Regions from separate parts of the Lysinibacillus irui genome, predicted to be linked through region 1. Evidence: riboswitches for the same ligand, from Rfam matches in the RefSeq annotation. Region 1 holds a riboswitch; each other region holds the start of a gene.

The links. Region 1 has a riboswitch for lysine ahead of OU989_RS16090 (aspartate kinase). Riboswitches for the same ligand answer to the same signal wherever they lie in the genome.
Region 2: another riboswitch for lysine. It lies ahead of OU989_RS01165 (amino acid permease); the one in region 1 lies ahead of OU989_RS16090 (aspartate kinase).
Region 3: another riboswitch for lysine. It lies ahead of OU989_RS10755 (transporter substrate-binding domain-containing protein); the one in region 1 lies ahead of OU989_RS16090 (aspartate kinase).

Annotation. Positions count from the first base shown of each region.
Region 1 is NZ_CP113527.1:3,187,443-3,190,659, reverse strand. It holds gene uvrC (excinuclease ABC subunit UvrC) at 1-1,141, shown strand, start outside; lysine riboswitch at 1,247-1,425, shown strand; gene OU989_RS16090 (aspartate kinase) at 1,560-2,786, shown strand; gene OU989_RS16085 (YslB family protein) at 2,877-3,217, opposite strand, start outside.
Region 2 is NZ_CP113527.1:226,147-229,363, forward strand. It holds gene OU989_RS01160 (CynX/NimT family MFS transporter) at 1-916, opposite strand, end outside; lysine riboswitch at 1,094-1,270, shown strand; gene OU989_RS01165 (amino acid permease) at 1,353-2,816, shown strand; gene OU989_RS01170 (response regulator transcription factor) at 2,980-3,217, shown strand, end outside.
Region 3 is NZ_CP113527.1:2,143,444-2,146,660, reverse strand. It holds gene OU989_RS10765 (amino acid ABC transporter ATP-binding protein) at 1-239, opposite strand, end outside; gene OU989_RS10760 (amino acid ABC transporter permease) at 252-977, opposite strand; gene OU989_RS10755 (transporter substrate-binding domain-containing protein) at 1,148-2,005, opposite strand; lysine riboswitch at 2,125-2,311, opposite strand; gene tnpA (IS200/IS605 family transposase) at 2,743-3,217, opposite strand, start outside.

The DNA.
Region 1 (3,217 bases):
TGCGAAGGAGTTCCGAGACCAAATTGCACACATTGATACAGTTATGCAAAAACAAAAAATTGTATCAAGTGATACAACAAACCGCGATGTATTTGGCTATGCTGTTGAAAAAGGATGGATGTGTGTACAAGTATTTTTTGTCCGACAAGGTAAATTAATAGAACGTGATGTCTCCATTTTCCCGATCTATCAAGATGCTGAAGAAGAATTTTTAACATTTGTTGGGCGTTTCTATGAGAAACCTGAGCATATTAAGCCAAAAGAAGTTTTTATTCCACAAGCCATTGATGCAGCCATTTTAACGGAATTATTAGATATCAAAGTACTCACACCAAAACGAGGACAGAAAAAGGAATTGGTAGATTTAGCGACCAAAAATGCTGAAATAGCTGTGGCAGCTAAATTCCAGCTGATTGAACGACAAGAAGAACGTACAATTGGTGCTTGTGAGGCTCTTGGTGAGGCAATGGGTATAACGACGCCATTACGAATCGAAGCTTTTGATAATAGTCATATGCATGGCACGGATGCCGTCTCTGCTATGGTTGTTTTCATTGATGGAAAGCCTGCAAGAAAGGAATATCGTAAATACAAAACGCGTTCAGCAGCCAAGCATGATGATTATGGCGCTATGCAGGAGGTCATCCGTCGTCGTTATACGAGGGTTTTAAAAGAGGGTTTACCATTACCAGATTTAGTCCTCATTGATGGAGGAAAAGGGCAAATGGAAGTAGCTCGTGAAGTATTAGAAGATGAACTAGGGCTTGTTATACCAATTGCGGGTTTAGCAAAGGATGACAAGCATAATACATCGCAGCTATTGTTTGGTGATCCGCCAGAAGTGATCGCCTTAAAGCGTACAAGTGATGGTTTTTATTTGTTACAACGAATTCAAGATGAAGTCCATCGCTTTGCTATTACGTTCTTGCGTCAACAGCATGAGAAGCATGCTATTCAATCTGTCCTTGATCAAATCGAAGGGATAGGACCTAAACGTAAGCAACAGTTGCTTAAACATTTTGGGTCAGTCAAAAAAATTCGAGAGGCGAGCGAACTAGCTTTACAGGAGGCTGGTATGCCTGCTAAGTTAGCAAGCCAAATTTACTCCTATTTTCAGCAAGAATCGTTGTCAAAGGAATAGACATGTGCTAAGGTTGTAAATAACATTGTTGTTCAATGTTAAACAGCCCTTTGGATGGCTAGTTAGTGGACGCCAGGGCTAATAAATTTAATACTTCACTTTTAAGGTGATGATAGAGGTGCAAGATTCAAGAATAGCACAATGGAGGATGAACAAGTCCAGAGACATTGTGTGAAAGGGGAGCTTGCCGAAGTACAGCATTGTTGTTTCCTTTGTTGTACTGGTTTTGCATTTAAGAAATGTAAGACTGTCGATTCTAAACGTTTCGGAGAGCTATCACACATGCGCAAGTTACGATTATTGTACATGTTATAAGCAGCTTTCACGTTATGTGGAAGTTGCTTTTTTAGTTTTCTAGAGACTGTTTTTACACTTCGAAGTTAAGTGAAATACGCAGACTGGAAAGGGGAACAAAAAAATGGCTAGAATTGTGATGAAGTTTGGAGGAGCTACATTAGCATCAACGGGCCACATCCAAGAAATGGCTCGAAAAGCTATTGCTGAGAAGGATAAAGGGTTTGATGTAGTAGTGGTAGTAGCGGCAATGGGACAAACTGCAAAAGACGTAAAGATGATGGTGAAGCGTTTCACTGACGATGTGTCAAAGCGAGAATTAGCTGCAGTGATGTCCACATGTACTCAATTATCTAGCTCTTTATTTGCTATTGCATTACAAGAAGCAGGCTATAAGGCAGTGTCATTAACTGGATGGCAGGCAGGTATTCATACGGATCGTATGTATCGACATGCACGTATAGACAATTTAGATGTCCATCGTATTGAAGAACATTTTGAACAAGGCCAAATTGTAGTCATTGCTGGAGAACAGGGTGTTGACGACGATTATAATATAACAACTCTTGGAAAGGGTGGAGCGGAAACAACAGCTGTAGCTCTTGCCATAGGTTTAGAGGCAGAGAGAGTTGATATATATAGCAATGTGGATGGTGTTTATACAGCCGATCCACGCTATGTTACAAATGCCCAAAAGCTACAGGAAATTTCTTACGATGAAATGTTGGAACTATCCAATTTAGGTTCACATGTTATACATCCACGGGCAGTAGAGTTAGCGAAGAAGTTTCAATTACCAGTTATCATCCGCTCTAGTTCAGTAGAGTCGGTAGGTACTTTATTGAAGGAGGAAGTGGAAATGGAGAAAAATTTAGTAGTTCGCGGTGTAGCTTTTGAAGCAGATATTATTCGGTTAACAGTTGGGTATGATGCCTATAGCGAAGGTTCATTAGCCGATATGTTTACCACCCTAGCAGAAAATCGGATCAATGTAGATATTATTGTTCAAGCGATTATTGATGGATTAAAGCCGACTGTATCTTTTTCCATTTTAAAAGAGGAATTTGCGGAAGCATTGCGGGTTCTAGAAGATAGCAAAGTATCACTTGGCTTTAGCTTTGCTGACTTCGAAATAGGGTTAGCGAAAGTTTCCATTATTGGTTCAGGTATGGCGTCTAATCCTGGTGTTGCTGCCCGTATGTTTGATCGATTACGCCATGAAAACATTCCCGTAAAAATGGTTAGCACATCTGAAATAAAAGTATCAGTTGTCGTACCACAGGATGATATGATCCGTGCAGCAAATGCATTACATGATGAATTTAATTTAGAGCAAGCACTTTATATATAATAATAGAAGAAACAGCATTTTATGTAATTGTTCGAAATGATAGGAAGAAAAAAGGATTGTCATCCCATATAAGGGAGGCAATCCTTTTCATTACTCTGTAGGGATGGTATTCATAATACGTTCCTTAACATCCCATTTGACTGTAAACATGACATGGTGTTGCTTTTCTCGTTTTTCTTCATAGCATTCTGTAAGATAGCCTTTAGCTAATTGAATTTGTTCAGCTATAAATCCCGCCTCAAGTCTAAAGCTACGTTGTTTGATTTGTAATATTTCTGGGTCATTAGTCAATTCGAAAATGCGACCATCCTTTGATTCTTTTAATAACGCTAATGTACCCCAACAGGCATCTGCGAAAAATGCGATAAGTTCGTCTTGACTTTTACATGGAAACTTACGTGCAAGCTCTTTACCTGCCCAATAAAGGACAT
Region 2 (3,217 bases), 1.5 Mb from region 1:
ATTCCATTACAACACCAACAAAGCCTACTAAATAGAACGACGTAAACATCAGTACAAGAGGTCGCTGTGAAGTCATTTTACTAGCAATAATAGGCACAGCTAATGCCATTGGAACTTGAGAGAATTGCATAATAGAAAACATCCAGCCAGCCTTATCAGGAGCTAATCCTTGGGCAATATAGATTTCTGGAATCCAAGCTGCAGTCGTGTAGAATAATAAAGACTGTAAACCCATTGCGCCTGTGACGGCCCACGTAACAGGTGATTTCCATAGTGGTGGACCTGACTTTTTAGATGAGGTAGTTGGTTCAGGTTTATTTGATTTTAATTGAGGTATCCAAATTAAAATCGTAACGACAACAAGTACAAGAGCAATGGCCAAAGCCCCTTGCCAGCCTAATGATGAATTAGCTATTGGATAGCTAATACCTGCGCCAAGGCCAGCAGTTAAATTCATGGACATGGTGAAGAAGGCCATCAGTAAGCCTACATGGTATGGAAATTTCAATTTTAGTAATCCTGGAATGAGTACATTTCCAAAAGATATTGCTACGCCAATTAGCATAGTACCAAATATAAGTAATCCTGTTGTTCCAAGTGAGCGTAGAACTATCCCTAAGGCCAATAGAATAGTGGATAAAAATAAAGTAAGCTCAAGCCCTAGTTTACGTGCTACGATAGGTGCAAAAGGCGATATGATGGCAAAAGCAAGCAATGGAATAGTTGTTAGAAAGCCTGCTAATACATTAGAGATACCAAGATCATCACGGATAAAGGATATGATTGGACCAACAACAGTTAATGGCATTCGTAATGTAGAGGCAATAAAAATAACCCCAAAGACTAAAAGTAATGTTGTTCCTTTCCAGCTAATTTTTTTACTTGGATAACTAGCGGAATGATCATTTGTAGTCAAAATAACTCCCCCCTGTTATTAACCATTCTAATTGAACTACTATAACACTTTATCACACTATTAAAAATAGTAGAAGATTCATAAAATACAGAACATTTTCCGTGTTGTTGAAATGTCTATGGTCTTATGTTAGTATAATAATCATCATAAATTTAATAATTATATGCCTCATGTTTGTATTGAGGTAGAGGTCGCGATATTTATAAGTATGCTAATTGAAATGACAAGCATTGATGAGATTAGCTGAAAGGAAATATTGCCGAAGTGTGAGGGGACTTGAAAACCTCATGCTGGGGCTGTCTCCGAAAGGAACAGAACTGTCACGTTTGTACAACGTGTTGAGCTATCATTTAGGAAAAACTGAGGATTAACTTAGCCATCACATTGTTCATGTGATGGCATTTTTTTGCCTCATAAATAGGAAGGAAGCTATATCGTGAGTGAAATAAAAGTAAATCAGCTCGGTCATAACGAACCAAAGCTGAAAAAAGAATTAAAAAGCCGTCATATTACAATGATTTCTTTAGGCGGTACAATTGGTACGGGGCTATTTTTAGCTAGTGGTGGTGCCATTGCACAAGCAGGGCCAGGAGGCGCATTGCTTGCCTATGCCTTAATTGGTGTTATGGTGTACTTCCTAATGACGAGCTTAGGAGAGATGGCTGCTTATATGCCATCATCAGGTTCATTTAGTACGTATGCAACAAAATTCGTAGATCCAGCACTAGGCTTCGCTTTAGGTTGGAACTATTGGTATAACTGGGCAATTACGATTGCAGCAGAAATTGCAGCAGTGTCTTTAATAATGAAATATTGGTTCCCAGATAGCTCATCAGCACTTTGGACAGTATTATTTATTGCTGTTGTGCTAACGTTTAATTTACTTTCTGTAAAGAGCTATGGTGAAAGTGAATATTGGTTTGCTATGATTAAAGTAGCAACGGTCATTGTTTTTATTATTATTAGTTTATTAATGATTTTTGGTATTTTAGGTGGTCAGGCACCTGTAGGCTTCACAAATTTCTTTATTAGTGATGGGCCATTCCATGGGGGCTTCCTTGCTACCTTTGGTATTTTCCTGGCTGCAGGGTTTTCATTCCAAGGAACAGAGCTTCTAGGTATAACAGCTGGTGAAACTGATGATCCAGGTAAAAATATTCCGAAAGCTGTAAAATCCGTATTCTGGCGTATTCTTTTATTCTATATTTTAGCAATTGGTGCAATAGGAATGCTGATTCCTTTCACAGATGAGCGCCTATTATCAGAAGATATTGCAGTATCACCATTTACATTAGTGTTTGATCGCTTAGGTATCGCCTTTGCTGCGTCGTTAATGAACGCTATTATTTTAACGGCTATGCTATCAGCAGGTAACTCAGGGCTTTATGCATCATCTCGTATGTTATGGCAATTAGCGGTGGATGGTCATGCGCCTAAAATCTTTACAAAGCTTAGTCGCCGTGGTATTCCAATTTACGCGCTACTAGCAACATTAGCTGTAGGCTGTTTAGCATTTTTAGCGTCATTTTTCGGTGACGGTGTGGTGTATATCTGGCTATTAAATGCCTCTGGAATGTCTGGCTTTATTGCATGGCTTGGCATTGCATTTAGTCATTATCGTTTCCGTCGTGCATTCGACGCACAGGGCTTAGATCCAAAGCTATTACCTTATAAAGCAAAATTGTATCCATTCGGACCACTATTCGCCTTTACAGTTTGTATGATTGTGGTCATTGGACAAAATTACACAGCCTTTACAGGAGACAAAATCGATTGGTACGGTATTCTAGTTTCTTATATTGGAATTCCATTTTTCTTACTATTATGGTTAGGCTATAAAATTAAACATAAAACAAAAATGCTTCCACTTAATGAGTGTGATTTAAAAGTGGAGGATTAAATAGAAAAGCTGTTCTGTATACCGTTGTATGACGGTTGATAGGACGGCTTTTTTATATTTGGGCGTTAAATTTATTTCTTAATCTATATCATATATATGGTAATATACTATAGATGTGGAAAGTCATACTAATGGCTTTTTAGTTAGGAAGAGGTGCATGAAAATGCAAAAACATATTTTACTAGTTGAAGATGATGAGGCTATTCGTGAAATGGTAGAAAACTTTTTACTATTGGAAGGCTTCGGTGTTACAACTGCAAAGAATGGAGAAGAGGCATTACAGTATTGTTTAAACCATTCATTTGATTTAGTTATCTTAGATATTATGATTCCTAAACTTAATGGATTAGAAGTACTAAAAATAATTCGAGAACAAGCAGCGCTTCCTATCATCATTATGT
Region 3 (3,217 bases), 1.0 Mb from region 1:
TGGGTACGATATTCTTGGATATTGTGCTTTTCATCTAGGATGTCTTCTCCCTGATAAATTATTTGCCCGCCACTTGGTGTTTCTAATAAATTTATGCAACGAAGTAGTGTAGACTTACCAGAACCAGAGGAACCAATTAAACAAACAACCTCGCCTTTTTCCACTTGGAAATTCACATCTTTTAACACTTGGTTACGTCCAAATGATTTACTTAAATGTTCGATTTTAATGACTGCCATTTGTGCGTCCCCCTATACTGCTTCTTTTTGTTCTTTTTGATAGGCATCCGGTCCATCCAAACGTTTTTCAACATATAGAAGGATGCGAGATGCGGTAAATGTCATAATGAAATAAAGAACACATGCGACAAAGAACGATTCAAAATAACGGAAGTTGTTACCTGAAATTGATTTTGTTTGGAAGAATAACTCTGTTACGCCGATGACATTTAATACGGCTGTATCTTTAATATTCATAATTAGTTGGTTACCTGTTGCTGGTAAAACGTTACGTGCTACTTGCGGCAGGACTACGTGAAGCATGATTTGGAAGTGATTCATCCCAATCGCTGATGCTGCCTCGTATTGACCATTATCAATCGATACAATCCCACCACGCACAATCTCTGCCATGTATGCCCCTGTATTAAGAGAAACGACTAAAATACCTGCTGTGATAAAATGCATGTCAATTCCAAACGCGATATCTAATCCGTAGTAGACAACCATAGCCTGTACAATCATTGGTGTACCACGGAAAAATTCAACATAGCATGTTAGGATAAAATTAATAAGCTTCAGGCTATAAAATTTTATTCCTTTTTTACGAACTGGAATCGTATGCATAATTCCGATGAAAAATCCGATGAATGCACCAATAATTGTACTAATAATCGAAATCAGTAACGTATAATACGCACCTCGTAAAAACATTTGCCAGTTGTTTTCAATAATTGAAATTATCCATTCAAGACTCATGATGTTCCTCCTTACAATGTCATGTTGCTTGCTTATCTTTTTCGTGTCCTAGCTCTTTCTACCATTCTATGATTTGTCACGCTAGGACATTATCATTATGTAGAGAGGTTCTCATTTTGATAATGATGAAATGATCATGCACGGACCAGCAACTAGTCCGTGCCTTGTCATTATTGTGCTGCTGGTTGATTCTTAATCGCTTCTTCCATAATGGCTTGACGATCGTCCTCTGTAATACCTTTTAATATTTCGTTAATTTTTTCACGATTTGCATCTTCTTTGCGTAAACCTACAGCAATTGAAGTGTTAGAAAGATCTGTATCAAAGCCTTCTTCAAATGCAACATATGTGAACTTATCGTTCGCTGCTGCAGCGGAAATTCCTTCTGGACGTTCTGCTACATAACCATCAATTTTGCCAGCCTCTAAAGCGACACGCATTGCCGGGAAGCTTTCCATAGCAGTTTGTTTGTCTACACCTTTAATTTGATCAATAACTGTGTAGTTCGATGTATTTAATTGGGATGTAATTTTTGCACCAGAGAAATCTTGAATTGATTTTGCCCCTTCATATTTGCTACCCTTTTTAATCACCATTACGAAATCCGACGTGTAGTAGTTTTCAGTAAAGTCGATTGTTTTCTTACGTTCTTCTGTTGGTGACATACCCGCAATGATTGCATCAATTTTGTTTGATTGTAGCGCTGGTACTAAGCCGTCCCATTCCATTTTTACGATAACTAGCTCTTTGCCTAAGCCTTCAGCGATTTTTTTCGCCATTTGTACATCATAGCCGCCTGCATACTCTGCATTATCAGCAATTTTTACCGCGCCATTAGCATCGTCCTGCTGTGTCCAGTTGAATGGTGGGTAGCCAGCCTCCATTCCAATGCGGAATTCACCGCCGCCTTCTTCCTTGTCCGCGCCAGCATCACCTGAACCGCCGTCTTTTTTGTCGCTAGTGCCACATGCAGCTAGCACAATTGCTGTCATGATAGAGATCATTACTAACAACCATTTTCTTTTCATGAAAAACTCCCCTTTTCTGTAAAAAAATAAGACAACTGTACTAAAAAAGACCTAAGTTTATTGAACTTAGGTCTTACCTTTTATGACAGTTGCCCAAATCCTCACTATTATTTCCATATTTCCGAGATAGCACAACCTAGTAAACCTGGAAATCAATTTACTAGGACAGTCCTGCACTTATTCACTGCAGACCCAGCATAAAAGTACGAGCTCCTTTTATACTTCGGCGATATTTCCTTCTTCATTGCGTCTTCGCTTGCTTGTACTCAACAATGAACTAATAAATACCGCGCCTCTACCTCACTGGTAACATTCGTGAGGTTTGTTTATTTAATTGATATTTAGATACTACTATAAAACTAATATGTTCGTCAAGACGATTTTAACATTTTTCTGACTAATGACAATATTAGGTTATTATGCGTTCTCTATCCATTTTAAATCATTGAGCTTTCGTCAATATTTCTGAAAATTACAACATATTTTTATTATAGAGTATGTTTTCTATGTGAGAAAAGTTGTGTTTATTTCTTTTTTGCTCCTCTATACGATATAACATTAGTACTCTTTCAAAAATAGAATCGGTCGAAAGATTTCATTATGCACAATCAGAACCACCAGTCTAACTGGTGGTTTGCTCTACGCGTGAAACGCTGGGGTACTGGCCCATGTCTAAAGACACACTGAAAGGTCCGCCAACCGCACTCCGTTTTCACGCTACCACTAAAGTGGTTTTATTATTTTCGCTTTTTTGCTTGTATTTCTTCTCCTGTAAATGGATCAATGAATTCTTTCATAGTCATTTGATCCTCAAGAATATCCTCTTGCAATTGATTTTTTATATATTCCTGTATGATTTTTCTGTTTCGACCTACTGTATCTACATAATATCCGCGACACCAAAACTTCCTATTTCCATATTTGTATTTCAGGTTCGCATGCCGATCGAATATCATTAAACTAATCTTCCCTTTCAAATAACCTACAAACGATGAAACACTTATTTTTGGTGGAATACTCACCAACATATGAATATGATCAGGACAAGCTGTAGCTTCAATGATTTCTACTCCTTTTCTTTCACATAACTGGCGAAGAATTCTACCTATATCTGCTTTGATTTTTCCATAAATAATCTGCCTTCTATATTTTGGCGCAAAGACGATGTGATACTTACAATTCCATGTCGTGTGTGCTAAACTTTTATTATCC